DNA from 3 places in the Rouxiella sp. S1S-2 genome. Region 3 is predicted to be linked to each of the others. Evidence: predicted binding sites of a transcription regulator. Region 3 holds the regulator's gene; each other region holds the start of a gene.
What was found. Region 3 encodes PhoB, which activates phosphate uptake and scavenging genes when phosphate is short. Its sites were predicted from a motif close to CTGTCATAAAACTGNCNNAT; they were not measured.
Positions count from the first base shown of each region.

Region 1: the regulator PhoB is predicted to act here: its motif matches at 6,125-6,144, upstream of pstS (phosphate ABC transporter substrate-binding protein PstS).
Region 2: the regulator PhoB is predicted to act here: its motif matches at 2,967-2,986, upstream of GA565_RS18345 (heavy metal response regulator transcription factor).

Region 1 covers NZ_WFKL01000001.1:255,796-266,724, forward strand. Annotated here, with positions in the region: gene glmS (glutamine--fructose-6-phosphate transaminase (isomerizing)) at 1-1,727, shown strand, start outside; gene GA565_RS01210 (pyridoxal phosphate-dependent aminotransferase family protein) at 2,024-3,307, shown strand; gene GA565_RS01215 (hypothetical protein) at 3,294-4,346, shown strand; gene GA565_RS01220 (amino acid adenylation domain-containing protein) at 4,359-5,942, shown strand; gene pstS (phosphate ABC transporter substrate-binding protein PstS) at 6,251-7,291, shown strand; gene pstC (phosphate ABC transporter permease PstC) at 7,394-8,350, shown strand; gene pstA (phosphate ABC transporter permease PstA) at 8,352-9,239, shown strand; gene pstB (phosphate ABC transporter ATP-binding protein PstB) at 9,283-10,050, shown strand; gene phoU (phosphate signaling complex protein PhoU) at 10,060-10,815, shown strand; gene GA565_RS01250 (TetR family transcriptional regulator) at 10,902-10,929, opposite strand, start outside.
Region 2 covers NZ_WFKL01000001.1:4,010,813-4,021,741, forward strand. Annotated here, with positions in the region: gene eptB (kdo(2)-lipid A phosphoethanolamine 7''-transferase) at 1-549, opposite strand, end outside; gene GA565_RS18340 (heavy metal sensor histidine kinase) at 824-2,227, opposite strand; gene GA565_RS18345 (heavy metal response regulator transcription factor) at 2,220-2,897, opposite strand; gene GA565_RS18350 (hypothetical protein) at 3,139-3,759, shown strand; gene GA565_RS18355 (cytochrome b/b6 domain-containing protein) at 3,847-4,473, shown strand; gene GA565_RS18360 (molybdopterin-dependent oxidoreductase) at 4,466-5,230, shown strand; gene ompX (outer membrane protein OmpX) at 5,331-5,861, opposite strand; gene rhtA (threonine/homoserine exporter RhtA) at 6,293-7,198, shown strand; gene GA565_RS18375 (fasciclin domain-containing protein) at 7,354-7,917, shown strand; gene GA565_RS18380 (RNA polymerase sigma factor) at 8,013-8,588, shown strand; gene GA565_RS18385 (anti-sigma factor domain-containing protein) at 8,585-9,301, shown strand; gene dps (DNA starvation/stationary phase protection protein Dps) at 9,783-10,286, shown strand; gene glnH (glutamine ABC transporter substrate-binding protein GlnH) at 10,827-10,929, shown strand, end outside.
Region 3 covers NZ_WFKL01000001.1:4,433,468-4,444,396, reverse strand. Annotated here, with positions in the region: gene GA565_RS20400 (O-antigen ligase) at 1-87, shown strand, start outside; gene sbcC (exonuclease subunit SbcC) at 141-3,395, opposite strand; gene sbcD (exonuclease subunit SbcD) at 3,392-4,648, opposite strand; gene phoB (phosphate response regulator transcription factor PhoB) at 4,868-5,557, shown strand; gene phoR (phosphate regulon sensor histidine kinase PhoR) at 5,726-7,045, shown strand; gene GA565_RS20375 (cobalamin-independent methionine synthase II family protein) at 7,365-8,465, shown strand; gene brnQ (branched-chain amino acid transport system II carrier protein) at 8,868-10,187, shown strand; gene proY (proline-specific permease ProY) at 10,351-10,929, shown strand, end outside.

The sequences.
Region 1 (10,929 bases), 4.2 Mb from region 3:
CTGTGGTCGATAACGAAGGCCACATGGGCCGTCTGCGCCGTGTAGGCAAAGTGCAGATGCTGGCCGATGCGCTGGAGTCTCATCCGCTGCACGGTGGCACCGGTATTGCCCACACCCGCTGGGCGACGCACGGCGAACCGTCTGAGGTGAATGCTCACCCGCACGTGTCTGATTATATTGCCGTGGTCCATAACGGCATTATCGAAAACTTTGAACCGCTGCGCGTTTTGCTGATCGAGCGCGGTTATCGTTTTGAATCACAGACTGATACCGAAGTTATTGCTCACTTGGTGCACTGGGAGCTGCTTCAGGGCGGAACGCTGCTTGAAGCCGTACTGCGCACTATTCCGCAGCTGCGCGGTGCCTATGGCACCGTAGTGATGGACAAACGCGACCCGTCGGTGCTGGTGGCTGCGCGTTCCGGCAGTCCGCTGGTCATTGGTCGCGGTGTAGGTGAAAACTTTATCGCCTCCGACCAGCTGGCGCTGCTGCCAGTGACTCGTCGTTTCATGTTCCTGGAAGAAGGTGACGTAGCGGAAGTTAAACGCCGCGAAGTTAACGTGTTCGATAAAACCGGTAAGCCGGTTGAGCGCGTAGAGATCGAGTCTAAAGTGCAGTACGACGCCGGTGATAAAGGCGCCTACCGTCACTATATGCAGAAAGAGATCTACGAACAGCCGCAGGCGATTAAAAACACCCTGGAAGGCCGCTTCGAGCACGGAAAAATCAATCTCAGTGAACTGGGCGCCGACGCCGATGCGCTGCTTGCCAAAGTGCAACACGTACAGATTATTGCCTGTGGCACCTCTTATCACTCGGGTATGGTGGCGCGTTACTGGTTCGAAGCGCTGGCCGGTGTGCCGTGCGACGTCGAAATTGCCTCTGAATTCCGTTATCGCAAATCTGCCGTGCGTCCGGGCAGCCTGATCATTACCCTGTCCCAATCGGGTGAAACTGCGGATACGCTGGCGGCGCTGCGCCTGTCGAAAGAGCTGGGCTATTTAGGCTCGCTGGCAGTGTGTAACGTGGCCGGCTCTTCGCTGGTGCGTGAATCTGACCTCGCGCTGATGACCAAAGCAGGCACGGAGATTGGCGTGGCCTCAACCAAAGCCTTTACCACTCAGTTGACCGTGTTGCTGATGTTGGTGGCACGGGTCGGCCGGTTGAAGGGCATGGACGAGAAGATAGAGCACGACATCGTTCACGCGCTTCAGGCACTACCTGCACGCATTGAGCAGATGCTGTCGCTGGATAAAACCATCGAAGCGCTGGCGGAAGGTTTCTCCGATAAACATCATGCGCTGTTCCTGGGGCGTGGCGATCAGTATCCGATCGCGATGGAAGGTGCGCTGAAGCTTAAAGAAATCTCCTACATTCACGCAGAAGCCTATGCTGCCGGTGAGCTGAAGCACGGTCCGCTGGCGTTGATTGACGCCGATATGCCGGTGATTGTGGTGGCACCTAACAACGAACTGCTGGAAAAACTGAAATCCAACATCGAAGAAGTGCGTGCACGCGGCGGTCAGCTTTACGTCTTCGCCGACAGGGATGCCGGTTTCACCGACAGTGACGGCATGAAAATCATTCAGCTGCCGCACGTTGAAGAGATTGTCGCACCGATTTTCTACACCGTTCCTTTACAGCTGCTGTCGTACCACGTTGCGCTTATCAAAGGCACCGACGTCGATCAGCCGCGTAATCTGGCGAAATCGGTCACGGTAGAATAATAAGTCCCTGAAGCCAGCTGGCGTTATCGGCTGGCAAAACGGCAAAAAAACTTAGGTCCGCGATGCTTTGAAAAAAGTATTGTCGGACCTTTTTTATTTATTGGGCTTTATCATCAACATATTTAAATAAATATAAATAATCGAAATTAGATTAATACGTTACTTTTTTTTAGTTAATATATTCCTCTTGGTTGGTTTTTTTGTTTTATTTTATTTATTTCAGGGTCCGGCAGGTCTCATTGTTAATGATTAATTAATGGTGAGGGTAAATACATCTTGTTAAGGATGAATTAACTGTGCACGTTCAAAATAAATATCTCACGTCTCGTTCCAGCGAGCGCGACCCTTTACTTATGGTATTAAAACAAAGCCAGCAGTACGATGTGCGTATTGCTCAAGTTGACCAGCGCGAGCTTATCGATATTCACGGCAAAAAACTTTATGACTTCGCTTCATGTAATTATTTGGGCTTTGACTGTGAGCAAGAACAATTGCTGAGTAAAGGTATTCAGGCAGCAAAAGACTATGGAATGCATACCAGTCGAGCCAGACTGATGGGATATCACGAATTATTCACTCACGTTGAAAAAAAACTCGCGTCTTTTATAGGCGCTGAAGACACGCTGCTTTTTCCTAATACCACGCTCACCAGTATCGGTATTATTCCTGCACTGATGCAGAAGGGCGACGTGATTATTCTTGATAAGTCAGCCCACGCTACAATGTATCAGGCAGCACAGATGGCGCGTGATAAAGGGGCTATTTTCAAGAGTTTTCCGCAGGGTGATATGAGCGCACTTGAGGCTTTGCTTGAAGTGCACCGCGACTGCCCGAGAAAAATGATCTGCGTTGACGGCGTTTACAGCATGACCGGAGACTATGCCGATTTTGCTGGTTTGTTGCCTTTGGCCGAAAAGTATGAGGCGCTGCTTTTCGTTGATGATGGCCACGGTTTTGGCTTTATTGGCGAACATCCGGACAGTCAACATCCTTATGGCACACGGGGAAATGGCATCATTAATTACTGCGCTGCGTCGTCGAAAAACACCCTATACGTCGCCGGTACGGCAAAAGGCTTGGCTGCCGGTGCCGCATTTGCTGCCGTCACACCAGAAATGAAAGAGTACCTGATGGCGTACGCCAAGCCGCTGGATTACACCCATCCTTCAACGCCGTTCTGCCTGGGTGTGCTGGATGCCGCACTGGATCTGCTGCCTAAAATTGGCGACGCCAGACGCGCCGACGTTTACCGCCTTACCTGTTCTTTGGTTAAGGGCCTGCGTGGTTTGGGTTTCCACGTGATGACGCAAACCTTGTTTCCGATTATTTCTGTGTGGGCCGGAAATACCCTCCAACTAATAAACGCGTCAAAATATCTTTATCAAAACGGCATTTTCCTGACCGCCTGCCCGTACCCGACGATGCCCAAAGGCAAAGAAGCGCTGCGCATAACCGTAACGGCCTTAAACACCCAGCAGCAAATTGACCACCTGTTAACTCTATTTACCGATATTAAGCAGCAGTGGCTACGTACGGGTGCCGCCCTAATGCCGGAGGGTATATCACATGCTGGTATGTGATGAGATCGCCGAAGACAACGTGGCGAAATTTTATGGCCAAAACAACGGCTGGCGCATGTTCGATGGCCGGATTTTAACCGCGGAAGTGGCGGCTTTTCTAGTAGAAGAAAGCCGCTGTATCGCCAACTATCTCGAGAATTCGGCAAACACGCTTAATCAGTTTGTCGAGATTGGCTGCGGTTATGGTCGTTATCTTCACGTGGCGCTGAAACACAAGGTGAGCTATCGCGGAGTGGAGCTGGTTCAATGGCTGGCCGAACTGGGTAAAGCTCGAATCAACGCCTGCCCGTTGCCTAAAAACTGCAGCGCGCAAATAGAACATCTTTCTGCCGAGCATCTTCACTGCCTTTTTCCTAACCCCACTCAGTCCATTGCCGCCAAAAGTTGCGTGTTTTTTCCGTTTAATTGCTTTGGCAATTTGAGTTCTCCGCTACGCGTGCTGGGGGAACTCAAAGGGCGAAATTCTGAAGTGATTATCTCCGGATTTTCCTGTAGCGATAAGGCAACTCAGGCCAGGATTGCCTACTATGCGCGGTGTGGCTGCACAGGGTTAAGCAGTCGACTCAGAGATACTGGCGTAGAAATCTCGTCTGACGAATCCCTGCAGTCCCTCGCTTACCAGCCAGAAAAGCTGGAGATGCTGTTGAACGAGTTTGGTTTCAGGTTAACGAAACGTATTTCTCATTCGTTGATTGGCGAAATATTTTTCTTCTCACCCTTTAAACTAAACCCTGCATTGCCGCTGCCCATGTTGTCTGCTTATCAAGAGCAATTTTTGCTTCAGGGTTTTGTCGAGGAGGGAAAAAGTCATGCCCTGATGGGGCATATCCAGTCCAACGCTTGGGGAGTGGGAAAAGATGCTGAAGTACTTTCTGTGAAGGTCAATGATATGGGGTGGAAGGAGGGCAGTCTAGCTTGGCTAACGTCGTCCACCTCTGATGATAAATCACTGTCAAAGATTGCCACGGGGACTATTTCCCGGGTAGTCGCTTCCAGCCTAACGCCGGGGATCGTCAGTCTTCTGATTAACACTCATTAAGGGATGAAATAGATGCAGTTATTGAACGCAGTGACCTTGCCCGAAATGATGGCCGGTCGATTACGCGAGTTTTCCAACAATATTGCTATTGAATTCGGTGAGGAAAAATTTACTTATCAAGATATTGAACGGCTAAGTCAGTATTTTTTCCATTATTACCAATCTTGCGGGCTGATAAAGGGCGACCATATTGGTATTCTTTCCGATGTCACTCCTTTGGCTATTAGTGCAATGCTTGGGGCGCTTTCAGCAGGATTGATTTATATTCCCATCAATATCTATGCTCCCTCGGTGTGGGTCAGTAATTTAGTTATTTCCGCGGAGTTGAAACATGTTTTAGTGCAAAAAAGATATATTTCCGCACTTCGACAACTCACGGAATCTCAACCGATCACCGTATTGGATGATATCAATTTCGCCGAAGAGCAGAAAGCAACAACGCTAAAGGCTGAAAGAAACATCAGCGATAACGTGGCATATATTCTTTATACCTCCGGCTCTACCGGCACCCCAAAGGGTATTATGATCACCCATCGTAATGCCTGTTCCTTTATCTGCTGGATGAAAAAGGAATTTAACATCAATCCCCACGATCGGATTTTCAGTCGTGCACCGCTGCAGTTTGACCTTTCGGTATTCGACATATTTACCACCTTACTGAGTGGAGCATGCCTGGTTGTGGTGCCGGAAGGGTTTGAAAACACACCTAAAAATATCGTCAACTATATGCGCGATAAGGCTATTACCGTGGTGTACACGGTACCCTCTGCCTACATTCGCTGGCTAAACAAAGGAGATTTGGCACGCGGAATACCGAGTCTGCGAACGCTACTTTATGCGGGCGAGCCGTTTTCTCCCTCTTGGCTTAGGCGGGTGATGGACTGCCTGCCTGCGACCCAGGTGGCAAATATTTACGGCCCCACCGAAACCAATATTGTCACCTATCAATATGTGACTACACCTATTGAAGATACCGAAAGCATACCAATTGGTTTTCCCGTTGATGACGCAGAAATCTATATCGTTGACGAGGCGATGAAAAAACTTCCCAAAGGTGACATGGGGGAGATTTTGGTGCGTGGAAGCACCGTTTTTGCCGGTTACTTCAAGTCACCGCATCTTACTAAAGAGAAGCTTATTCAAAGTCCGTTTCACGATTATCCTACGTTGATCTTTCGCACAGGCGACTATGGCTACATCAATCATAAAAGGGAAATCGTTTACAAAGGCAGAATCGACAATATGGTTAAAACACGTGGCTATCGAGTCGAAATAGGCGATGTGGAAAATGCTTTTGCTACCGTACAGGCGGTGGGAGAGGTTGCCATCATACCGCTACCGCATGATAAATATGGCACCACTCTTCACGCCGTCCTCAGTTTAGCGATTACTGGCGATGCACTGCCTTCCATTAAGGAAAGGGTCGCCTGCATGTTACCCGACTATATGCTGCCCTATGATTTTACGGTAATGGATGAATTACCTAAAACGTCGACAGGAAAAATCGATCGCGTCAGCTTAAAAGAACTCTGTCAGCGCCGGCTGGATGACTTAAAACTGTCATCCGTCGGTCATGATGCGCCTCAGGAGCAGTAATAATGGAAAGTCTGGTAACGGTAATCGAAACGGAGAGGTTACTCCTTAGCGCTTACAGCAATGAGGAGTTTCCGAATTGTATCAGGACGCACAAGCTACTTGCCACGTTCCACCCGGTGTGTCTAGGGGGGAGGGCGGGTAATAACGGTTAATAGGTAACCACATTGTCCGTATTTTGCGCGCTGTCACAAAACTGTCATATAAACTACATTTTACTGTCACTAAATTGTCCTATTTTCCTCCTGTGCCAAACACTTTACTAAGCTTCGACTTGAGTCGAATCAAATAAAAACCACCAGGAGTGGAACATGAAACTGATGCGTACCACCGTCGCCGGTATTGTGGCAGCGACTTTCTCTTTAACAGCAATGTCCGCCTTCTCAGCAACTAATCTGACCGGTGCAGGCGGTACTTTCCCAGCTCCAGTTTATGCTAAATGGGCTGATTCTTATCAAAAAGCGACGGGCGTTCAGGTTAACTACCAGGGCATCGGTTCTTCCGGCGGTATCAAGCAGATCATCGCTAAAACGGTTGATTTCGGTGCATCAGATGCGCCAATGAGCGATGCAGACCTCGAGAAAAATGGTTTGTTCCAGTTTCCAACCGTCATCGGTGGCGTTGTTCTGGCCGTTAACATCCCTGGTATTAAATCAGGCCAGTTGACGCTGGACGGCAAAGCGCTGGGTGATATCTACCTGGGCAAAATCAAAAAGTGGAACGACGCAGAAATCACCAAGCTGAACCCAGGCCTGAAACTGCCTGACACCAACATCGCCGTGGTTCGCCGTGCTGATGGTTCAGGTACCTCTTTCGTGTTCACCAGCTACCTGTCTAAAGCTAACGCCGACTGGAAAAAAGACATCGGCGTAGGCACGACCGTTAACTGGCCAACCGGTCTGGGCGGCAAAGGTAACGACGGCGTGGCCGCATTCGTTCAACGTCTGCCGGGTTCAATCGGTTACGTTGAGTATGCGTATGCCAAGCAAAACAACCTGACCTACACCAAACTGGTTGATGCCAGCGGTAAAGCCATTTCCCCATCCGAAGCCTCGTTCAGCGCCGCGGCGAAAGGCGCTGACTGGAGCAAGACCTTTGCTCAGGACCTGACTTTCCAGCAGGGCGATAACGCGTGGCCAATCTCTTCCACCACCTTTATTCTGGTCTATAAACAACAGCAGGATGCCGCCAAGGGCGCTGAAGTGCTGAAGTTCTTCGACTGGGCTTATAAAAACGGTGACAAGCTGACCACGGGTCTGGATTACGCCTCTCTGCCACAGTCTGTTGTTGCTCAAATTCAGGCTGCATGGAAATCCAACGTAAAAGACAGCAGCGGCAAGGCACTTTACTAGTAGCAGGCCCCCGGTCTGATATAAAGTACGAGTCTTCTGTCTCATTCTCTCCCGATAACCCCTTGTCGGGAGAGAAATAAATCTGAAAAAGAAGAGAGTGTTATGGCTGAAAAAACGCCGTCCTTCAAAGCACCAAGCAAAAACGGTGACATTATCTTCGGCGCGCTGGTTAAACTGGCTGCGCTGATTACGCTATTGTTGCTCGGCGGGATCATCATCTCGCTGTTTATTTCTTCCCTGCCTAGCATGGAGAAGTTTGGTTTTTCTTTCCTGTGGAATAAAACCTGGGACGTTCCCAACGAGCAATTTGGTGCACTGGTTCCCATCTACGGAACGGTCGTGACATCCATCATTGCGCTGTTGATTGCCGTCCCGGTCAGCTTTGGTATCTCTCTGTTTCTAACCGAACTGGCGCCGAACTGGCTTAAACGTCCTTTGGGTATCGCTATAGAACTGTTGGCGGCTATCCCCAGTATTGTTTACGGCATGTGGGGCCTGTTCGTCTTTGCACCGCTGTTTGCTACCTACTTCCAGCAGCCGGTGGGTGACGTTCTCTCCGGCGTACCGATTATTGGCGCGCTGTTTGCCGGTCCGGGCTTCGGCATCGGTATTCTGGCGGCGGGCGTTATTCTGGCCATCATGATCATTCCTTACATCGCTTCGGTCATGCGCGACGTGTTCGAGCAAACGCCGGTGATGATGAAAGAGTCGGCCTACGGCATTGGCTGTACCACCTGGGAAGTCATTTGGCGCATCGTTTTACCGTTTACTAAGAACGGCGTTATCGGCGGCATCATGCTGGGACTGGGACGCGCGCTTGGCGAAACGATGGCGGTGACCTTTATTATCGGTAACACCTACCAGCTCGACAGCGCATCGCTTTACATGCCGGGAAACAGTATTACCTCGGCGCTGGCTAACGAATTTGCCGAAGCCGCTTCGGGTCTACATACGTCAGCCCTGATGGAGCTTGGCCTGATCCTGTTCGTGATCACCTTTATCGTGCTGGCGCTGTCAAAACTGATGATCCTGCGTCTTGCCAAGAATGAGGGGCGTTAAGATGGCAACTCTTGAAATGCAAAGCAACGACGCACTGCTCGCATCACGCCGCAAACGTCAGGCGTGGCGCAGGCAGAAAAATCGCCTCGCGCTGCTCCTGTCAATGGCGACCATGGTGTTTGGCCTGTTCTGGCTGGTCTGGATCCTGTTTACTACGGTCACTAAAGGCATCGACGGCATGTCTCTGGCGCTGTTTACCCAGAACACGCCACCGCCTAATACCGACGGCGGCGGATTAGCCAACGCCATCGCAGGCAGCGGCCTGATGATTTTGTGGGCCACGGTCGTGGGCACGCCGTTGGGGATTATGGCGGGCGTCTATCTCGCCGAATACGGCCGTAAATCCTGGCTGGCTGAAGTGATTCGTTTTATTAACGATATCCTTCTCTCGGCGCCCTCTATCGTGGTTGGCCTCTTCGTTTACACGATTGTCGTGGCAAAGATGGGGCACTTCTCCGGTTGGGCCGGCATTATCGCCCTTGCGCTGCTGCAGGTGCCTATCGTTATCCGTACTACCGAAAACATGCTTAAACTGGTGCCGGACAGCCTGCGTGAAGCGGCCTACGCACTGGGTACGCCAAAGTGGAAGATGATTTCTGCCATTACGCTGAAAGCCTCGGTCTCCGGAATTATTACCGGTGTCTTGTTGGCCATCGCCCGTATCGCCGGTGAAACCGCGCCATTGCTGTTTACCTCGCTCTCCAACCAGTTCTGGAGCACCGATTTAATGCAGCCTATCGCCAACCTCCCGGTCACCATATTTAAGTTTGCCATGAGCCCGTTCTCGCAGTGGCAAGAGATGGCGTGGGCAGGCGTGTTGCTGATTACTGTGTGCGTACTGCTGCTGAATATCCTGGCTAGGGTCATTTTTGCCCAGAAAAAGCAGTGATGACAAAAAATTTTGATTACAGAGAGATGTCTTAATGAGTCGAATGACCGATGCATCCAATACTAAAATCCAGGTCCGCGACCTGAATTTCTATTACGGCAAATTCCATGCGTTGAAAAACATCTCCCTGGACATTGCCAAAAACGAAGTGACTGCCTTTATCGGTCCGTCAGGCTGCGGTAAATCAACACTTCTGCGCACCTTTAACAAGATGTATCAGCTTTATCCTGACCAGCGCGCCGAGGGTGAAATTTTACTCGACGGCGAAAATATTCTGGTTGATAAGCAGGACATCGCCCTGCTGCGTGCCAAAGTGGGGATGGTGTTCCAAAAGCCGACGCCGTTCCCGATGTCGATTTATGACAACATCGCGTTTGGCGTGCGTCTGTTCGAGAAACTGTCGCGCACCGATATGGACGAGCGCGTGCAGTGGGCATTAACCAAAGCGGCGCTGTGGAATGAGTCAAAAGACAAGCTGCACCAGAGCGGTTACAGCCTCTCGGGTGGCCAGCAGCAGCGTTTGTGTATTGCGCGCGGCATTGCCATTCGCCCTGACGTACTGCTGCTCGACGAACCTTGTTCGGCACTGGACCCTATATCTACCGGGCGCATTGAAGAGCTGATTACCGAGCTGAAATCCGACTACACGGTGGTGATTGTTACCCACAATATGCAGCAGGCGGCACGCTGCTCGGACCGTACGGCGTTTATGTATCTCGGTGAACTGATTGAATACAGCGATACCGACTCATTGTTCACCTCACCTGCTCAAAAGCAGACCGAGGACTACATTACTGGCCGCTACGGTTGAGGAAACAACATGGACAATCTGAATCTTAACAAACATATTTCAGCCCAGTTCAACGCCGAGCTCGAGCACATCCGTACTCAGGTTCTGGCCATGGGCGGCCTAGTTGAACAGCAGCTTACCGATGCTATTACCGCGATGCACAATCAGGACGGTGAACTGGCCGAGCGCGTTATTCAGGGCGATGACAAGGTCAATATGATGGAAGTGGCGATTGATGAAGCCTGCGTGCGCATCATCGCTAAACGTCAGCCCACAGCCAGCGATTTGCGCATGGTGATGGCGATCATCAAGACGATTTCTGAGCTTGAGCGCATCGGCGACGTGGCAGACAAAATTTGCCGCACCGCGCTGGAAAAATTCTCGCATTTGCATCAGCCACTGCTGGTCAGCCTTGAGTCGTTGGGGCGTCACACTGTGCAAATGCTGCACGACGTGCTTGATGCGTTTGCACGTATGGATCTCGATGAAGCGATTCGAATTTATCGTGAAGACAAAAAGGTCGATCAGGAATACGAAGGCATCGTACGTCAGTTAATGACTTACATGATGGAAGACCCTCGCACCATTCCTAGTATTTTGACCGCCTTGTTCTGTGCCCGTTCTATTGAGCGTATCGGCGACCGCTGCCAGAACATTTGCGAGATCATTTTCTATTTCGTTAAAGGTCAGGACTTCCGCCACGTAGGGGGAGACGCGCTGGAGAAACTGCTGGCGGGTGAGAAGAGCACTAAAGACAGGGCTGATAAGGCTGACAAAGCCGAGTAACGCGCTGACGTCCTCTAAGATTTAAAAAAATGCCCGACAGATAACTGTTCGGGCGTTTTTTTTATCGTTGGCCTGAGTCAGCGGCGCTAGATCATCAAATAGCGCAGTGCAACC
Region 2 (10,929 bases), 420 kb from region 3:
GCGGTCATGGGCTTCCTGAGCATCGCCCATTAGCTTGAGCGGCAACCAGCAGGCCAGCCCGCTTACGGCAAGCAGCACCAGTTTAGCCAACAGCTTACGCCAGGTCGTTTCACGCAGCGCCGCGCCCGGCATCCTGCATCCCCAGAGTAAAATCAGCGGTATCAGGCTCCCCAACAGGGTCCACACAATGAAATGTGTGCCGACGGACTCTTTCGAGAGATCCACCGAGTCAAACGCCAACGCCGAGGCCAGAATGCCGTAGCCGATATCTACATTGAATACGATCATGTAGTAGCCGGCGGCGACAGAGGCGACCACCACCAGGCTCAGAAGAAGCCGATAGACTGTTTTACCGGTAAACGACACCAACGTGGTGAGGAAATAGACCAGCGCAAAGGCGGCCAGCATTTCAACCATCAGCGAGAGGGCGTTGTTGTAATGAAGTTGATTGTAGCGGCGGTAAAAAATCGGGATGTTAAGCAGTATTCCCAAATATAAAGCAATAAATAGTGAAATCTTCTGCTGTGACAGTTCTCGTAGTTTATACATCAGTCGGTAAAAGCTCTTTCAAAGGTTCTGATTGCGTATGCTGCGCGCCCGTGCCGGAGCCAACGACTCAAGTGAGTTCATTAAAGTGACTGCCGATAACACTATCAGACATTAAAAGTGCCGAAATCGTTTTAATTTCATTTATTACAGAGGCTTAAATAATGTAACAATATTAACGATATCCTTATATTTCATGCCATTAAAAGAATAGTAAAAACTCATTTTTTACGCTTTATTGATAATTTATTTAGGTTACAACGGCTCTCCCTCATGGTTAAGGGCCCGGAAAGACCAGCGTAAAGCGGATTTTTCCAGTCGGAAGTGTACGCACTGTGACGCTACCGTGATGCAGCGCCATAATCGCCTGCACAATCGACAAACCTAATCCGTTAGAACTTCCGCCCTCACTGCGCGAAGGATCGGCACGATAAAATCGGTCAAACAGTTTATCGATTTTATCCGCTGGGATCGCCGGTCCGGCATTGTCAACGTTCACCAGCGTGCGCTGAGTGTGATGCTCAACCGACACCTGAACCTCACTGTCTTCATCACCATAGTTAATGGCATTAGCCACCAGATTGCTCAATGCGCGTTGGAAAAGCAGCGCATCGGCTAATACCACCCCCTCCCCTTTACAGCGCAGGCGAATACCGCGCTCTTCAGCCAGTCCCTCAAAATAGTCCACCACGCGCAAGGTTTCATTTTCTAACGACAGCGGGGCAATATTGAGCACAGAACGGGCATGGGAGGCGCGTGCAAGAAAAAGAATATTTTCTATCATGCGTGAAATACGCTCAAGCTCGCCCATATTATTCGCCAGCAGCGTTTCGTACTCTTCGGTGGTTCGAGTCTGATAAAGCGCAACCTGGCAGTGGCCCATCAGCGCCCCCACGGGGGTGCGAATTTCGTGTGCCAGGTCGGCCGAAAACTGGTTCAGCCGTTGATATCCTTCAGCAAGCCGGTCAAGCATGGCATTAAACGAGCGGATCAACTGCTGCAGCTCCAACGGCGCGCCCTGCTCGCTGAGCCGAGTAGCCAGACTGGTGGGATGGATACCCGCCGCTTCCTGAGCCATTTTTTTCAACGGTCGCAGCCCGCGACGGATAACCATGTAACCCAATCCGGCGATCAGCACGTAGGCAAGCAACACGGAGGCGATAATTTCCCAGCGGAATGCCACCAACATATGGGTTTCACCGGTCATAAAATGCCCCGCCAAGATCTCTACCGTTTGACCATTTTTCATGCGTACGTCGGCGGCGGCAAAACGCACAGGCGTATCATCATCGGCCTGAATATGATGAACGCTGTTTAAGGTTAAATCCTCACCCACGGGCACGGCTGCCACGTTAGGCAGCGCGATGCGTGATGGATTAACGTTGATGATTGGCGCCTGACCCAACAGCCGGAACTGCAGAATATCGCGCTCGTTACCGAGCATATTTTCAAAAAGTTCCGGGTTTTGGCTGAGCTGAGTCAACGGGAAATTATTGCCAAGCAATTGACGGAAGTACTGCACCCGTCCCGCCACCTGATAATCTGCACGACGGATCATCTCTTTTTCAATCGCGTAATAAAGATAAAAACCCACGCTGCTCACCACTAGCGCGGCAATCAGAGCGAATAACAATGTCGCCCGCAGGGTCAATGAAAAAGAAGAACTGGCTGATTTACTCATAATCTCGCACTTCGCAGACATAGCCGATACCGCGCACGGTATGGATAAGTTTTACATCATAGGGACGGTCGATTTTACTGCGCAGGCGCTTTACCGCCACATCTACCACGTTGGTATCACTGTCGAAGTTCATGTCCCACACCTGCGAGGCTATCATGGTGCGCGACAGCACCTCACCCTCACGGCGCATCAGCAAGTGGAGCAGCATAAACTCTTTGTTGGTCAGCGGGATAACCGTTTCCTGACGTGTCACTCTGCGCCTTAAGACGTCGATGTGCAGGTCGGCCAGAGAATAGGTATCGGACTCGCGCACCGTGCCGCGACGCAGTAAAGTCCGCACTCGAAGCATTAGTTCTGTGAATGAAAAAGGTTTGATGAGGTAGTCATCTGCGCCCAACTCCAGCCCGTGAATGCGGTCCTGAACCTCATCTCTGGCGGTTAAAAACAGCACCGGCACGTCACTCTTTTTACGCAGCACTTCCATCACCTGCCAGCCGTTGAGACCCGGCAGCATCACGTCGAGAATAATGGCATCAAAGCTGTCTTCCAGCGCAAGAAAAAGGCCGTCAGCGCCGTTACGTGCCAAATCGACACGATAGCCAGCCTCGCCAAGACCTTTTTTAAGGTAGTCGCCAGTGCTGACATCATCTTCAATAACCAGTATCCGCATTCGTGCCTCGTTGACCCCGCTGTTCTGCATCAAGTCTATCAGTTCTGCCAGAAACCTTTGATGACAATATTGTCATCAACCTGTCATCAATGAGTCCCTGTTTATCGTCCACTCTGACTATCATTAGTAAACGAACTGTTTACCAAGTTGCTGATTTTTTAATGACGCATTACCCATCCACTCCTGAGTGAGTGGTACCGACTTCCTATCTATTTCTCATACGAATAATTTGGAGAGTATTATGATTAAGTCCTCACGCCTTGCCGGTCTGCTTCTTTCTTCACTGCTGATGACCAGCGGTGCTTTCGCAGCCGACGCCAGCCATACCATTAAACCGACGCGCGGCACTATTGACTCCGTTACGCCAACCTCTATCGTGATGACCACCCGTCAGGGCGAAAAACTGGACGTCAAACTGACCGACCAGACCAAAATTACTCAGGTCACCGAAGGCAAAATGTCTGATATTCAGGCCGACAGCTTTATCGGTACTGCGGCGGTTCCACAGGCTAACGGCACGCTGAAAGCGCTGGAGGTTCACGTATTCGCACCAAGCCTGCGCGGCAGTGGTGAAGGCTTCAACCCGTTTGAATCTGCCGACGGCAAAATCAATACCATGACCAACGGCACCGTTGGCAAGCTGGTTAACAGCAATGGCCGCACCCTGACCGTGAAGTATCAGAACGGCGAAAAAACCGTTGTTGTACCTGACAACGTGCCGGTTGTTCTGCTGGCACCGGGCGATCGCAGCCTGCTGAAAGCAGGCGCGCACATTGTCTTGTTCCCAGTTAAAGATGCGCAGGGCGCACTGGCTGCTCGCGGCATCGCGGCAGGTAAAGACGGCGTTACCCCGCCGATGTAATTGTGCTTTAAATCAGCTTCAGTCCGCCAAATTCTGTGTCTGCGCTTCTCTGGCGGACTGGAGCTGACCTCCCCCAAGGACCTTCTGATGCGTAAAAAAAGAATCCATCCCTGGCCGGTGAGACTCTGCCATTGGGTAAACCTGCTGGTGATGATAGGCATGGTGATGAGCGGTTGGGGTATTTACAACGCTGACCCCCTTTTCAATTTTACTTTCCCGCAAAGCGCCACGCTCGGTGGCTGGCTGGGTGGCAACATTGGCTGGCATCTGGCGGTAATGTGGGTTTTAGCCGCCAATGGACTGTTCTACGTACTGTGGGGACTGCTCAGCGGTCATTTCCGGCAGCGTTTTTTTCCGTTTACTGCTACCTCGGTTTGGCACGATTTTATCAGCGCTCTGCGTTTTCGCCTGCCCCATAAATCCACCCAATATAATGCCGTGCAAAAACTGATGTATGTCGGCGTGCTACTGCTCGGATTATTGCTGGTGCTGTCGGGTTTATCCATCTGGAAACCGGTGCAGTTCAGCGGGCTGGTGTATTTAATGGGCGGGTTTACGATTGCCCGTTATGTTCATTTTTTTGCTATGAGCGGCATCATGCTGTTCGTAGTGGTACACGTCGTTATGGTCGCGCTGGTGCCAAAAACATTACCCAGCATGATTACCGGTGGTAACGCGGTGATTAAAAATTCAGGAGAGAGCGCCGATGAGTAATGAAAAAAAGCGGCCAAAAATTATTCTCGAAGCTGACCAACGCAAAAAACTGGTGAATATCGAGCGCCGACTGATGATCAAATCTGGTCTCACACTGGGCGCAGTTTCGATGCTCACGGGCTGTAACATGCAGGACGGTGATGAAGTTGATAAGGTGCTGTGGGCGATGTCTCGCTGGAATGACAGAGTGCAGAGCTGGTTGTTCAGCGGTCAGAAGTTAGCACAAACTTACTCGGCAGATCAGATAACCAAGCCCTTTCGATTTAACGCTTTCTATCCTGAGTATAACGTCCCAGAAATTGACATTCCCAACTATCGCCTTGAGGTATCAGGAAAAGTTGAGAAAAAAGCGTCGTGGACGCTGGAGCAATTAAAGCAGTTACCGCAAAGCAGTCAGATAACGCGGCTTATTTGTATTGAAGGCTGGAGCGCCATTGGTCAGTGGAGCGGCGTGCCGCTAAAAACCTTTTTGCAGCACGTAGGGGCCGACTTGAACTGCAAATACGTCGGTTTCAAGTGCGACGATCGCTACTATTCCAGCATTGATATGGCAACCGCACTGCATCCGCAGACCATTCTGGCCTTAGACTTTGGCGGAGAACCGCTGCCACCTGATTTTGGCTATCCGCTGCGCCTAAGAATGCCGACCAAGCTTGGCTTCAAAAATGCCAAACATATTGGGGGCATTTTCGTCACTGATACTTACCCGGGCGGGTATTGGGAAGATCAGGGTTATAACTGGTACAGCGGCATCTAGACGAGAATGATACAAAAAGAAAAACCGCCCCGAGAGGCGGTTTTTTTTCGAAGTATCGTTGCCTGTTGCAATTAAGCGCCAGGCAACCACATTTCGGTAATTAGAAGCGGTAACCCACGCCTGCGATCCAAGTGCCAACGTCAACACTGCGGATACGGCTTTGCTCGTAAGAAACGTCCAGAGCAACGTTCTCGATTGGGTTGAACTGCAGACCTGCACCGTAAGAGAAACCAACGTCGCTGGTGTCAGACTTTTGACGCAGAACGGTAGAGTCTGGGTTTTCGGTGCTGCTGAATTTGCCGTAACCGATACCCACAACGCCGTACACGCTTGCCCAATCGTTCAGACGGTAAGCTGGACCTGCGGTGATGCCGTAGTACTGACCTTTCTGGTAAGAATTGTCAGTCAAAGAGTGATCTTTCTCGATGTAAGTGAAAGATCCGATAACGCCCAGTGGGTTGTTATCTTGCTCGTAACGGTATTTCAAGTTGAAACCGGTCGCTTTGTTCACTACGCCTTGAGCGTCGCCCTGCGCGTAACCCGCAGTAACGGTGCTGGTGTCAGCGAATGCACTTGAAGTACCTAAAGCTACTACGCAAGCTAATGCGGAAAGACATGCAATTTTTTTCATAACCACCTCAAAAAAGGGAACCAAATTAACCTTCACCATTAAAATATAACAAATAGCAGTGTGAAACTCTGCCTTAATTAAGATGTCCAACACACCCTATGGTGTAACAAAAAGTTTCCAACATAACGTATCACACTAATTTAAAACAGTTTTATTGCTGAAATACTATAAGATAAACTTATTGAACTTTTTCATATTAGCGGAATATTCCTAATCTCCTGACCAAATAAGCAGCGGTTTTTGCAGTAATTTCTCACTTACAGGTCATTGAGGAGAAAGTTTTTTTGCTTTTTATCCGCACGAATCCACTAATGATTGCAGCTTCTCAGTACAATGAACGCGATTTACCCAACCTTTACACTCGCAGACATTAAAGTATGGATACAGAGTCCTTGAAAAATCACGCCTCCAAACAGAATTCTCAAGCATCAATGGAAGGTTCGCTGCCCATGCATGCCAAAGTGCACAACCCGCTTATCGCCGTCGCCATGCTACTGATAGCCATGCTCTCGCTGCAGGGTGGCGCAGCGTTGGCCAAATCCTTGTTCCCCATTGTAGGCTCACAAGGCGTTACGGCGCTGCGCCTGGGAATGGGTTCACTGATTTTACTGCTCTACTTCAGACCTTGGCGCCTAAAGATGCGCGGCGGCAATCTGCGCTCGCTGCTGATTTATGGCCTCGCGCTCGGATGTATGAATTATACCTTCTATCTGGCGATTCGCACGGTGCCTCTCGGCATTGCGGTAGCGCTGGAGTTTACCGGTCCGCTGGCAGTCGCCATGTTCTCGTCGCGACGTCCGATTGATTTTGTCTGGGTACTGCTGGCGGTGATTGGGCTGTGGTTCCTTTTGCCTATCGGGCACAGCGTTTCTGGTATCGACCCTACCGGTGCCTGTTTTGCCTTGATAGCAGGCGCTTGCTGGGCGGTATACATCCTCGCAGGACAGCGCGCTGGCAGCAGCTACGGGCCTGGCACGGCGGCGTTGGGCTCAACCATTGGCGCACTGATATTTTGTCCCATCGGCATTGCACAGGCGCAAAGCGGGCTATTTAGCTTGGATATTTTGCCAATAGGTCTCGGAATTGCCCTGCTCAGCTCCGCAGTGCCTTATTCGCTTGAGATGATGGCGTTAACGCGACTACCGGCTAAAACCTTTGGCACGTTGATGAGCATGGAACCTGCGATGGCGGCCTTTTCGGGGATTCTATTTCTCAACGAGTTGCTTACACCTATGCAGTGGCTGGCGCTTATTGCCATTATCGCTGCCTCGGCGGGATCGACATTAACGGTGCAAAGACGCTCGAAAATCCAAGCAATCAAGGTCGATCCGCAATAATTTTTAAGAAATTATTTTCTTAAAAATCAAAAAAATAAGTTAATTAAAGAAAATAAAATGCATTTTGTCTGATTTCTTTGCATCCAAAGCGCGCCGTGGGTCGTATGTACTAATGTTAGGCAACATTAAAACACTCAACCTCAAAGGATTACATCATGAAAACATTTATCCGTACCGCTCTGTGCGTTTCAGTTTTGTTCAGCACCGCGTCAATGGCTGCAATGATGTCAGATAACACCACGATGGTCGGCGGCGCTGCGATGTACCCGTCAAAAAATATTGTTGAGAATGCCGTTAATTCAAAAGATCACACTACACTGGTTGCTGCTGTTAAGGCCGCGGGTCTGGTCGATACGCTGGAAAGCAAAGGTCCTTTCACCGTGTTTGCACCGACTGATGCCGCTTTCGCCAAACTGCCAGCGGGCACCGTTGAAAAACTGGTTAAGCCTGAAAATAAAGCTACGCTGACCAGCATTCTGACTTACCACGTAGTAGCCGGTAAGTATGAAATGAAAGACCTCGAAAAACTGCTGAAAAAAGGCGGTGGCCACGCAGAGCTGAAAACCGTTAACGGTCAGGCGCTGTGGTTGATTAGCAACGGTCCGCACAACATTCAGTTGAAAGATGCCAAAGGCGACGTTGCCAACATCAGTACTTATGATGTGATTCAGAAAAATGGCGTAATCGACGTTATCGACACCGTTCTTATGCCTAAATAAATACCGTCTCCTATAATAGCTGTGTCCCTGTCGGGGCACGGCCGAGGGATGCAGTAACGTCGGCGTGCTGCATCCTTAAGTTTTTAGGAAAACGAATGAAAGACAGCGCGTTAGAAAATAATCTAACCGACGGCCAACTGCATAGTGAACTGATGCAGGCCATTGCCGCCGGTGACCGTCAGGCCTTTGAACACCTGTACCGCTTAACCTCACCTCGCCTCTTTGCCGTCGCGTTGCGCATGCTGCGCCGTCACGCCTGGGCCGAAGAAGTGCTGCACGACAGCTACATTACTGCCTGGAATCGCGCTTCATCCTATAATCCAACGCTGAGTTCTCCCTTGACGTGGCTGACGCATATCGTTCGCAACCGCTCTATTGACTGGATGCGCGGCAGTGATAATCAGTGGCAGGAGTTGGAAGATGGTGCTGAGGACAGTTTGAACGAAGAGGTCGATCAACCGCTTAACCGTCTGCAGCATGACAGTGACGCAAAGAAACTGGCGGAATGTCTGGGGCATTTGCCCGCAGAACAAAGACAAAGCCTGGTGTTAGCTTACTACCAGGGACTCTCGCACGGCGAAGTTTCCGACCATATGCAACAACCTCTCGGCACGATAAAAAGTTGGATCCGTCGCGCCCTGGAACACTTAAAGACTTGCGTGGGCCTATGAAAAACAGACGGGAGTATCAGGCCGCTCTGTCGGCGGAATATGCGCTTGGCACTCTGAGAGGGCCGGCGAGACTGCAGTTTGAGAAACAGATGCAGCGGGACCCCGAGTTGGCGGCGGAAGTCGCTCGCTGGCAGGAGGCCTTTGCGCAATTGGACAACTCACTTACCCCGGTAGCCCCCCCTGAATCGGTGTGGAAACGCATTCAGCTTCAGCTGCCGCCCAAGCCAGTGCAAATGGACTCTCTACAGTCTGCCTCGTCAGGTTCACGAGTTCGCTACATTAATCGAGCGACGCTGGGCTGGGCTGTTGCCGCTTGCCTGGCTGCGGTATTGCTGGTGCCGAGACTCTGGGAAAACAGCGCTATAAAATCGCCTGCCATGACCCCGGTTGCAGTACTGGCTAACAGTGATGCCGCGTCAAACGCCGGGCAATGGGTCGTAACAGCGAATAATTCTACCCTGCAGTTGACGATAACCCCGCTGCAGGCGGCGGCTGTTTCAACCGACCGCAGTCTCGAGCTGTGGGTTATTCCAGCGGGTGGCAAGCCTAAATCCCTGGGATTGCTTAATAACAGCGCATCAACCCAGCTGGCTATGAATGACAATGTGGCCGCAGGCGGGGCGTTACTGGCGATTAGTCTGGAACCTAAAGGGGGTTCTCCGACCGGACAACCTACCGGTGCGGTTCTGTACAGCGGCAAGATCGTGCTGTAATCCAAACGAAGATTTATATTAAAGGGAGGCACAACGCCTCCCTTTAATATTCAGCCACTGATATCCCCGCATCAAAAACACACCGATTAATATCTCGCAACACAGAATTATCCTAATAAACGTCTTACTCTTGACTAGCAAATGTGAATAACACTAAATCGCATTAACATTTCAAATATATTAAAAACAAAATTAAAAAATAAAACCTTAAGATTCATAAAGTTAAATAAAAACAACATTCTTAAGGGTTGATATTTACGTTTTTAGACCCTAGGTTATTAAGCAAGAAAGTGAAATATAAGCTTGATAGCGCGAGTTAATCCCCATGGTTTAACAGCTTGTTTTTCTTTATTAGATTGTAGCTATAAGATTGATAGGTAATATTTCTCAACGGAATACTTAAAGCTTGCTATACTTATTCCCGTGTTCACATTACTTCATAGACTAAACAGATAACGACTCACTGAAGAGGATATTAATGATGAGTACCGCTAAACTGGTAAAAACGAAATCTTCAGAACTTCTATTTACACGCAACGATGTAGATGAAAGTACCAAACTTGAGACCATCAAGGTTCTCAACAAGCTGGTAACCGAGTTCATTGACCTGTCGCTTATCACTAAGCAGGCCCACTGGAACATGCGCGGTGCCAATTTTATCGGCGTACATGAAATGTTAGACGGCTTCCGTACGGCGATTATCGACCACCAAGACACTATTGCAGAACGCGTTGTGCAGCTGGGTGGCGTAGCGCTGGGGACTGTTCAGGTTGTTAATGATAAAACTCCACTGAAAAGCTACCCAACTAACATACACACTGTGCAGGAGCATTTGAAGGCTCTGGCAGAACGTTATGCGGTCGTCGCTAACGACACACGTAAAGCGATTAACCAGGTTGAAGATGAAGACACTGCGGATATCTTCACCGCCGCTTCACGCGACCTCGATAAATTCCTGTGGTTTATTGAATCAAACATCGAATAAGCGCTTACATTGCTGTAAAGCAGTGTTACTCGCGAGAATCAATGCATTGGGGGGCTATGGCTCCCCTTATTTTTTATTTCTAATGCCCTCCCTCCTCTGATTCCCTTCCCCCACTTAGTGTATTTACTGCCTTTAACTTAAATAATCGCGCATGCACCATAAAAGTGCCTTTAAAGTCAACATTGCCACCAGCGTTGTTTTAAAGCACACTAGTCGCTCCAAAAAATGGCAGTAAATACACAAATCAAGACAATTTGTTAGAATATTTACGCATTTTCTGTTTAACAATGTTAATAAATACGCAGTTTTAGAATAAAAATTAGTTTAGCCTAGTGGTTCGCACCAAAATGGACATTAGCGAAAACACAAGGCACCAAATTGGTGCAAAACCCGGTATGTTTTAGCATTTCATGCCAACAAATGGTGACTAACCCTTTGAATTTTAAGAGGTGTGAAAAAGCGGCATATTTTTTGCTTGTCACCCCAAGTAACAAGAAAAGGGGTTGTTTTTCCCATAAATATACAAAGGAAATTGCACTTATGAAGTCGATGTTAAAAGTTTCCCTGGCAGCGCTGACGCTGGCCTTTGCAGTAAGCTCCCACGCAGCAGAAGAAAAACTTGTCGTAGCTACCGATACCGCAT
Region 3 (10,929 bases):
ACCGTACTTATTCAGAGCAATACTGTGCTGGTGATTATTATTGCGCTAGCGCTGTCATTCCCGCTCATGAAGAAAAATCTGCGTTAAATAATATCGGCCAATCCGTTTTCGCGCATTGGCCGATATTAACTCGTTAGCCGTTAAGCATTAACTTTATACTCATTATCCAGACGGCTGATGCCCAGTCCATTCACTTTCTTGACTTTGATCTGCACTGGAATACGGTCTTTCATCGCTTCCACATGGCTTATTACACCAATCGTTTTGCCACTGGCGTTTAGGCTGTCTAATGCGTCGAGCGCCGTGTCGAGGGTGTCAGCATCCAGCGTACCAAAGCCTTCATCAAGGAACAGCGAGTCAATGCGGGTTTTATCGCTGACCAGGTCTGACAGCGCCAGCGCCAGCGCAAGACTCACCAGGAAGCTCTCGCCGCCCGACAGCGTACGCGTGTCTCGCACGGCGTCCGCCTGCCAGGTATCCACCACTTCCAGCTCCAGCGCATCGCTGGTTTTTCGCTGCAGGAAATAGCGCCCGTGCAGTTTATCCATCTGCTTGTTGGCCAGATAAACTAGGTGTTCAAGGGTTAATCCCTGAGCGAATCGACGGAATTTAGCCCCGTCACTTGAACCGACGATTTGGTTGAGATAACTCCAGTCGTCAAACTTCTCTTGCGACTGGGTGATTTGCGCAAAAAGCGCCTGCTGACCGGCCTGACGTTGGCTGTCACCTAACAATTGGCTATTTACTTCTCCCTGGCGCTGCTGCAGCGTTCTGAGCTGCTCGACGAGTTCACCAAGTTGGTTGGCGAGGGTCGCGGCATCGGTTTCCTGCGCACTTACACCGTCGGGGCGCGATTGCAAATGCTGTTCAGACTGCTCAACCGACTGACGTAGCAAGGTTTGGACCTGCGTCTGCTGCTGCTGCAATTTCTCTTTGAGCTGCTGTAACTGCTGGCGCAATGTTTCATCAATCAGGGCATTCAGCACGGCTTGCTCATCAATAAATTCACTGGTCGCTAGCGCCTGCTGCCATTGAATTTCAGCCAATTGCAGACTTGTTTCGCTCTGTTGCAACTGCTGCTGTTGGCTAACGAGTTGCCCCGAGAGCTGGTCGAGCTGTTGCTGTACGCTTTTCAGGCTTTCATGGGCCAGAAGGTGGACCTGTTCCGCGCTTTTACGCCGTTGGCGCAGCTGTTCGCGCACCTGAATAATTTGTCTGTCGCCGAAGATTTCTTTACGCTGCGCGCCAAGTTGCGCCAATGATTGCTCATTTTCTGCGATCTGTTTATCAAGCAGCTTCACAAGCTGTTCTAATTCCGAAAGAATTTTTTGCAGCGTGGTGCTGCGTTCTGCCAGCAATAATACCTGCTGCTGCACCTTTTGCTGCTCGTTTTGCGCCGCATAAAGATTCTCTTTGGCACGCTGTAGCGCCTGAGAAGTCTCATCATAATGACGAAGCGTTTGCTGGACGCTGCGTTCCTCCTGTTCACACTCGCTGAGCCAGTTTTTCAGTGCGTCATCTTCCTGAGGGCCGAAGCTCAGAGAGAGCGTCGCACAGGCCTGCTGCCACTGCGTGAAGTAGTCCGCCTGCTGTTTGACGTCCTGCTCCAGCGCGTTTTGCAGTCGCAGTTGCTGCTCTTTAAATGATTCAGTGCGGGCGCGCAGCTCCGTACCGGCAGTCTGCAAACGCTCCGTTTCCTGACGCATTTCATCAACTCGCCGTGCGGTTTCAGAAGGCGTCACCGCCTGATATTCAGCGATGGCCGGGTGCGACGTTGATCCACAAAGTGGGCAGGGGTCACCGGTTTGTAGCCTGGCGCGCTCGGCCTCAAGGCGGACGATCAGCTGTTCTTGCTGCAAAATCTTTTCAACATCGAGCTGATGCTGTTTGTGCAGTTTAAACTGCGCTCGGATTTCGGTGAGCCGTTGCTCAAAGGCAGTCAACTCTGCCTGTCGCGTCGTAAACTCTTGCTGCTGACGACTGATGCGCTGGGTGAGCTGTTGATAAAGCGGGTTCAACGTGGAAAGTGTGAGGCGAACAGGGCGCCACTCTGTTAGTTCAGTCTGACGTTGGCGCAGCGCGGCCTGCGGCGACTGGGCATCCAGTGCTGCCTGCTGCTGCATGTGCAGATTAACCGCGGCGGTGAGTTCGGCCTCTTTAGCACTAAACTGGCTGCCCTGCTGCGCGAGCTGGGCCTGTTCGGCATTGATTTTTTGTAGATCCTGACTGATTTTTTGCTGCTTGCTCTGTTGATCCGCGCGATCTTTTTGCAGCTCACTCAGTTTTTCCTGAGCCTTGGCTGTCGCGTTATCCAGTGGTTGAACCTGCTCGTCGATCAGCTTCTCTTCGCGCAGTTGCTCTTGCTGCAACAGTTTTAGGTCGTTTTCAGCGTTTTTTAGACCCTCGGCCAGCGGCATCATCGCTGCCTGTTTTTGCTGCTGTTGAGCCGCAAGCTGGGTTATCTGCTGCTGTAAACTCGTCTGCTGTTGCTGATTACGCTGGCGCTCATTTAACAAAGGTCGCAATTTTTCGGCCGGCTCACTGCGTGCCAATTGCTGTAACTGCGGCGCTGCCAGAGCAGTCTGTTGCTCCACCTCAAGCAGCTGTTGCTGATACTGCTGGTTTTTTTGTTCAATATTTTGCCATTGCTGCAGCCAGTTGAGGCCCTTCTGCTGTCGTTCAGCCTGTTGACTCAGCGCTTTCTCGCGTGTGGCAAGCATCACCCGTTCCTGCTCGAGTTGCACGCGCTGTTCGTCGCTCAGCAGTTCAATGCCTGCGGCGCGCTGGTGCAGCAGGTCGAGGTCAATTTTTGCCTGTTTATGCTGCTCGAAAACCTGTTGAGACAGTCGTCCATAAATTTCGGTGCCGGTCAGCTCTTCAAGCAGCTCGGCGCGCTCATTGGCCTTGGCGTTGAGGAAGGCGGCAAACTGCCCCTGCGAGAGCATCATTGATTTGGTAAAGCGCCCGAAGTCGAGGCCGGTCAGTTCGGCGATGGCCGGCAGCTTGTCGCGTACTTTGTCGGCCAATATTTTGCCGTCGGCCAACAGCGCCAGTTCAACCTTTGGCGCCTGAAGATTACCGGTTGGCGAATTACCCGCACGTCGCTGGCTCCAGAAAGCACGATAGCCGATGCCTTTCACCTCAAACTCCACCTCGGCCAGTGATTCAGCGGTATGGCGCGTCATCAGCTCATTTTGGCTCGGGGTCACGTCGAGGCGCGGCGTTTGGTGATAAAGCGCCAGGCAGATGGCGTCGAGCAGGGTGGTTTTACCCGCGCCGGTCGGGCCGGTAATGGCAAACAACCCGTTGCTGGCAAACGGCTCGGCGGTAAAATCGATTTTCCATTCACCTTCCAGTGAATTGATGTTTTTAAAACGTAGTGAGAGAATTTTCACTGTGCGCTTTCCTCCGAGGAATGCCCGCTTTCAACCTGTTCCAGCACCTGCGAGAAAAGCGTACGGATGCGCTGCTGGCGCCCCTCTTCGGGCGCATTTTCCTGTGCCAGACGGCGTTCGAAAACTTCATTTACGCTGAGCTCTTTAAGCGTCTCTTTCTCCTGCTGCAGCAGTCCTTGCAGCCGCTGCTCCTTGCTGCGTCTAAGCAGTACTACCTCAACCGGCAACGGGTCGGTCAGATTCTGGATGCGGCGCTGAATATCACTCAGGTAGTCCTGCGTCGCGACTTCAATATCCAGCCAGACGTTTTTCTGAGGATCGCCTTGGTGCTGCGGTTCATTATTTTGAAAACTAAGCAGCTGCTTTTCAATGTCGGCCAGCGTGCCTTTGATGATTTCCATTGGCTGAGAACGCGGTATGGCCAGTGTTTCAATGCTGTTCAACGTAGTACCGGTGAAATCGAGCAAATACACGCTTTTATCGTTGCTTGCTTCATCAAAACTCAATGGGATCGGCGATCCGCTGTAGCGAATGTGCTCGGTTTTAGCGATTTTCTGCGCCCGGTGGATATGGCCCAAAGCAACATAATCCACCGGCGGAAACGCCTGTGCGGGGAAGGCGTCCAGTGTACCAATGTAAATATCGCGCACTGAATCGGAGGCAGTAACGCCAACGGTAGTCAAATGACCGGTCGCAATAATCGGCAAGGGCAGGCCAAGCTCGTCTCGTCGCGCACACGCTGCCTGATACAGCGAAGAATAGTGCGCTGCAATAGCTTCCTGCAGCGCCAGCTGTTTCTCACTGCCGGACTGCCCGGCCTGGCTTGCCAGAAGGTCGCGCGGGCGCAGGAAAGGAATGGCGCACAGCACAGCACCGGGCTGACCCTGGCGGTTATTTAGCGTTAATACCTGACGCGTAAGGTCTTCGCCTACGGTGGCTATCACCTGAGTATTCAGGCATGAAAGCAGCTCTCTCGACTCGTTGAGCGTTGCCACTGAGTCGTGGTTGCCTGCCAATACCACCAACTGACAGCCGGTTTTTTGCAGATTGACCACGAAGCGATTATACAGCTCACGGGCATAGCTTGGCGGCGAACCGGTATCGAAAATATCCCCCGCGACGATCACTGCATCTACCTGATGTTGCTCAACCTGTTCTATCAGCCAGGTTAGAAAAGCCTGATGTTCAGGCGCACGGCTCTTGGTAAAAAAGTACTGACCAAGATGCCAGTCGGAGGTATGAATCAGTCGCATGAGGGTCTCGCGGTGGCGGTTGCAAGCGGCAAGTATAAACGCCCACAGCGGGCGATGTCGTTGAAAAATCGTGTTTATGACAAATGCGCGGGTCAAATATGACGGCTTGGCTACACTTAGTCGCACGCGAAACTGTTTTTCATAAATCTGTCACAAATCTGACGCATAATGACGCCCGAAATCAAAATTAAGTTCGCTAACTTATTGGCAGGCTATCAAATGGCTAGACGCATATTAGTTGTGGAAGATGAAGCACCGATCCGTGAAATGGTTTGTTTTGTGCTTGAGCAAAATGGTTACCAGCCCATTGAAGCTGAAGATTTCGACTCGGCGGTGAATCGTCTTATTGAGCCTTACCCCGAATTAATTTTACTCGACTGGATGCTGCCGGGCGGTTCCGGTATTCAGTTTATTAAACACCTCAAACGCGAAGCGCTGACGCGCGATATTCCTGTCATGATGCTTACCGCACGTGGTGAAGAAGAAGACCGCGTGCGCGGGCTGGAAGTCGGCGCCGATGACTATATTACCAAACCGTTTTCCCCTAAAGAGCTGGTCGCGCGAATTAAAGCCGTGATGCGCCGCATTTCTCCTATGGCTGTCGAAGAAGTTATTGATATGCAGGGGCTAAGTCTGGACCCTTCGTCGCATCGCGTGATGGCCAATGAGCTGGCTCTCGACATGGGCCCGACCGAATTCAAACTGCTACACTTCTTCATGACCCACTCCGAGCGCGTTTACAGCCGTGAGCAGTTGCTCAATAACGTCTGGGGCACTAACGTATACGTCGAAGACCGCACGGTAGACGTTCATATCCGCCGTTTGCGTAAAGCGCTGGAATCTAGCGGACACGATAGAATGATTCAAACGGTTCGCGGAACGGGTTACAGGTTCTCAACCCGTTATTAATAGGCTTTATATTTTGAATGCACAGGCGTTGACGGCCTTCGTTCACCCCACTGGCTGGCGTATTCAAGCGTCTGGGGCGTTGTTTAGTTGTCGCCGTCCTGCATAATGAAATAGAGTGGATTATTATTCTGATAAAGGCAGTTCACTCACTCACAGCGGAGATACTGTGTGTTAGAACGATTATCCTGGAGACGGCTGGCCGGCGAGCTGTTTATGTTTTGCCTGCCTGCGCTGATCCTCGCCATTTTCATTGGTTATCTTCCCTGGTTGTTGCTGGCGTCAGCGCTGGCAGCGCTGGGCTGGAACTATTATAACCAGCTCAAGCTTTCCCACTGGCTGTGGCTAGACCGCAGTATTACCCCACCCAGCGGCCTGTGGAGCTGGGAACCGCTATTTTACGGCTTGAATCAGATGCAAATGCGCAACCGCCGCAGAAGGCGAGAGCTGGCGTTGCTGATAAAACGTTTTCGCAGCGGAGCCGAATCTCTTCCCGACGCCGTGGTACTCACCACCGAAGAGGGCAATATCTTTTGGTGTAATGGGCTGGCGCAGGAGCTGCTGGGCTTTCGCTGGCCGGAAGATAATGGCCAACATCTTTTTAACCTGCTGCGATACCCTGAGATGCGTAGCTGGATACAGACGAGAGAATTTTCACGTCCGTTGACGCTGCAACTCAACAATGCTCACTTCGTCGAGTTTCGCGTGATGCCGTACTCTGAAGGTCAACTGCTGATGGTGGCGCGCGACGTCACTCAGATGCGCCAGCTTGAGGGCGCGCGGCGTAACTTCTTTGCCAACGTCAGTCACGAGCTGCGCACGCCGCTCACTGTTTTACAGGGCTATCTTGAAATGATGGAAGACGCCAAGCTCGAAGAACCTTTTCGCAGCAAGGCGCTTGACACTATGCAGGAACAGACGCGCAGGATGGACGGTCTGGTCAAACAGTTGCTGACCCTTTCTCGAATTGAAGCCGCAACCAATATTGATTTGCAGGAAAAGGTCGATATTCCAACGATGTTGGGCATGCTGGAGCGCGAGGTGCAGACCCTGAGCGGCGGTCGGCATGAGATTGTGTTCAAGATCAACGACCAGCTTAAGGTTTTTGGCAACGACGATCAGCTGCGCAGCGCCGTATCGAATCTGGTGTACAACTCGGTTAATCACACCCCGACCGGTACGCGCATTGAGGTAAGTTGGCAGCATACGGCGCAGGGCGCGCAGTTTCAGGTCAGTGACAACGGACCGGGCATTGCGCCTCAGCATCTTCCTCGTCTGACTGAGCGCTTTTATCGGGTTGACAAGGCGCGCTCAAGACAGACTGGCGGCAGTGGTTTGGGGCTGGCTATCGTCAAGCATGCGCTCACGCACCACCATTCTCGATTGGATATCATGAGCGAAATTGGTGTCGGTACGCGCTTTATGTTCACACTGCCCAACCGGTTGATTGTGAACGCAGCGCCCGTCGAAAATGCCAAGATTAAGCACTAACTCTCTGTTTTTTAGTGCCTGGCGCCGTCCCTTTATATTGTAAAACACCTCTCTTTTAAGCGGGTCCATTCGGACCCACTTCTTCTGAATATCAAGCCCTGCCTCCAAACATGAATTTTTTTCACGTAAGGTGAAAAATAGTCATTTGGTGTTGAAGGGTTCTCATGGCAGCATAGTATTAAAGCCGTTTAGACATCTAGATGTCTAAAATAACCTCGAGGTATTATTAACAATGTTAACTAATTCCTAAGGTCGCCGCGCTACCCGATAATCAATAGCAGTGATGACGTGTTCATCGATGCCTTGCCAGGAGTTAAGAATGTCACAGCCTAATCCCGTTTATCGCGCCGAAGTTGTCGGGAGTTTCCTGCGTCCTGAAACGTTGAAAAAAGCACGCCAACAGTTTAAAGCTGGTGAAATTGATGCGCAGCAACTGCGTGCAGTAGAAGACACCGAGATCCGTCGCGTTGTACAACAGCAACGTGAGGCGGGTTTGCAAGTGGTTACTGACGGTGAGTTCCGCCGCGCATGGTGGCATTTCGATTTCTTCGAGGGCCTGCAGGGCGTTGAGGGTTATGACGCAGAACAGGGCATTCAGTTCAACGGCGTGCAGACTAAGGCGCGCAGCATCAAAGTGGTAAACAAGCTGGCGTTTGGCGACCACCCGATGATAGAACACTTCCGCTTTTTGAAAAGCATCAGCGGTGATGCGGTCGCGAAAATGACCATTCCAAGCCCTAGCGTGATGCATTTTCGCTATAATCGCGATGCGGTAAAAGACGTCTATCCAAATCTGGAAGACTATTTTGATGATTTGGCTCAGGTTTATCGCGATGCGATTAAAGCCTTCTACGACGCGGGCTGCCGTTATCTGCAACTCGACGACACCGTCTGGGCCTACCTGTGCTCTGAAGATCAGAAGAAGCAAATTCTGGCACGTGGGGATAACCCTGAAGCGTTGGCGAAAACCTATGCTCGGGTATTAAACAAGGCCATTGAGGGCAAGCCGGATGACCTGATTATTGGTCTGCATGTCTGTCGCGGCAACTTCCGTTCAACCTGGATTTCTGAAGGCGGCTATGAGCCGGTGGCTGAAATTCTGTTTGGTACCGTGAACATCGATCGCTTCTTCCTGGAGTATGACAATGAGCGCTCCGGCGGCTTCGAGCCCCTGCGTTTTATCAAACCAGGCCAGCAGCAAGCCGTTCTGGGGCTGATCACCACTAAAACCGGCAGTCTGGAATGGGCGAAAGACGTGGAAGCGCGCGTCAAAGAAGCGACTCAATATCTGGATATCAATCAGATTTGCCTCAGCCCGCAGTGTGGATTTGCCTCAACCGAAGAGGGCAACAGCCTGACCGACCAGCAGCAGTGGGACAAGTTGAAACTGGTGGTAGATCTCGCGGCGAAAATTTGGTAAATCCCGGGCTTTAGGCCGAAAAAACGAGTGTAGCAGCACATCGTATACACCGAGTTATTGTGCGTGAATCGACCTTTAAATGGTTGTTTCGCGCACTTTTAATTTAATTAAAGCTTGAAATAGGCATTTGTTGTTCAAAAAACATACGCATCATGTGGCGGTATTTTGCCTATATCCAGTTAATGTTACTGCTCAGGATTTAAAAACCAGTCAAACGCTCTGCTTTTTTGATTCTGACTTGCCTTTGTGCACTGTAAAAGCGTACCTTAGCGCCGCTGTCGCTCGCACTACCCCTGCATAATATCGTCATTTTATACCTCGTCAGGCGTCATCCTCAGCGTTCAAGCCGAGTGCCAGCAGCGGACACTTTATTCATTTTGCACAGGCATCACGACATCCATCATGAGTCATCGATTAACAAGCAAAGATATTCTGGCATTGGGCTTTATGACTTTTGCCTTATTCGTCGGCGCGGGGAATATCATATTCCCGCCGATGGTCGGCTTACAGGCCGGTCACCACGTTTGGTGGGCAGCCGCCGGATTTATGATAACCGCCGTGGGCCTTCCGGTGATGACCGTGGTTGCGCTTGCTCGCGTGGGCGGTGGAATCGATGCACTAAGTACGCCAATCGGCCGTAAAGCCGGTTTGCTGCTGGCTACGGTCTGCTATCTGGCCGTGGGGCCGCTGTTTGCAACGCCTCGCACCGCAACCGTCTCTTTCGAAGTCGGTATTGCGCCACTGACCGGCGACGGCGCGTTGCCTCTGCTGGTGTATAGCCTGATTTATTTCGTGCTGGTGATTGGTATTTCACTGTATCCGGGCCGTCTGCTCGACACTGTGGGCCATATTCTGGCACCGCTGAAAATCGTTGCACTGGGTATTCTTGGCATCGCCGCCGTGCTGTGGCCTGCCGGACAACCGTTGGCCCCTACGCCAGCCTATGAGGCCGTTCCTTTCTCCAACGGCTTCGTGAATGGTTATCTGACCATGGACACGCTGGGCGCGCTGGTGTTTGGTATTGTTATCGTTAACGCTGCGCGTTCCCGCGGCGTAGAAGATGCCAAGCTATTAACCCGCTATACCATTTATGCCGGTCTGATTGCCGGTCTGGGCCTGCTGCTGGTGTATCTCAGCCTGTTCAAACTGGGTGTTAATACGGCGTCTCTGGTGCCCGAAGCGAAAAACGGTGCGGTTATTCTGCATACTTACGTTCAACAAACCTTTGGCGGCGTGGGCAGTTTCTTCCTTGCTGCGCTGATTTTCATCGCCTGTATGGTCACGGCGGTTGGCCTGACCTGCGCCTGTGCCGAGTTCTTCTCACAGTATTTACCGCTGTCTTATAAGTCGCTGGTGTTTATTTTGGGTCTGTTCTCCATGCTGGTCTCCAACCTGGGCCTGAGCCACCTGATTCAGATTTCAATTCCGGTGCTGACCGCGATTTATCCACCGTGTATCGCACTGATTGTGCTGAGCTTTACCCTGCGCTGGTGGAACAGCTCCTCGCGCATTATTGCGCCGGTCATGCTGGTTAGCCTGATTTTTGGTATCATTGACGGCATCAAAACCTCTAACTTCGCCGCTGTGCTGCCGGTCTGGACTACCCATCTGCCGCTGGCCGAGCAGGGTCTGGCGTGGCTACCGCCTTCCGTATTGATGCTGGTGTTGGTTGGCGTTTATGACAAGGTGAGTGGTGCGCGCAGCGTTACAGCGCATCAGTAATGCAATCTTGCCGTGTACCCTCAACGGGTGGCATCTCGATTGACTAAGCTTTCGCCAATGCAGGCCACGGAATAGTTTCCGTGGCTTTTTCGTTGGTAGAGAATAGCGGGGAGTGTTCCGTTATTTCGTTATTAGACTGTGCTTTATGATTTGGAATTTTTAAATGCAACAATCTCTCGATACAGCGTCGGCTGACAAATCCTCAACGTCGCTTAAGCGCGGACTGAGTACCCGACATATCCGCTTCATGGCGCTGGGCTCAGCCATTGGCACCGGTCTGTTCTACGGCTCGGCTGACGCCATTAAAATGGCCGGACCTAGCGTACTGCTGGCTTATCTGGTCGGTGGGATTATTGCTTTTATCATCATGCGTGCGCTGGGCGAGATGTCGGTTAACAACCCGCAGACTGGCTCGTTTTCACGCTACGCGCAGGACTATTTAGGGCCGCTCGCGGGTTATATCACCGGCTGGACCTACTGCTTTGAAATTCTGATTGTCGGTATTGCCGACGTGACCGCGTTTGGCATCTACATGGGCGTGTGGTTCCCTGACGTGCCGCACTGGATGTGGGTGCTGAGCGTGGTGCTTATCATCGGCGGCATCAACATGATGAGCGTGAAGGTCTTTGGCGAACTGGAATTCTGGTTCTCGTTTTTTAAAGTGCTGACCATTATCATCATGATTTTAGCCGGTTTCGGCATTATTTTTTGGGGCATCGGCAACGGGGGGCATCCCACCGGT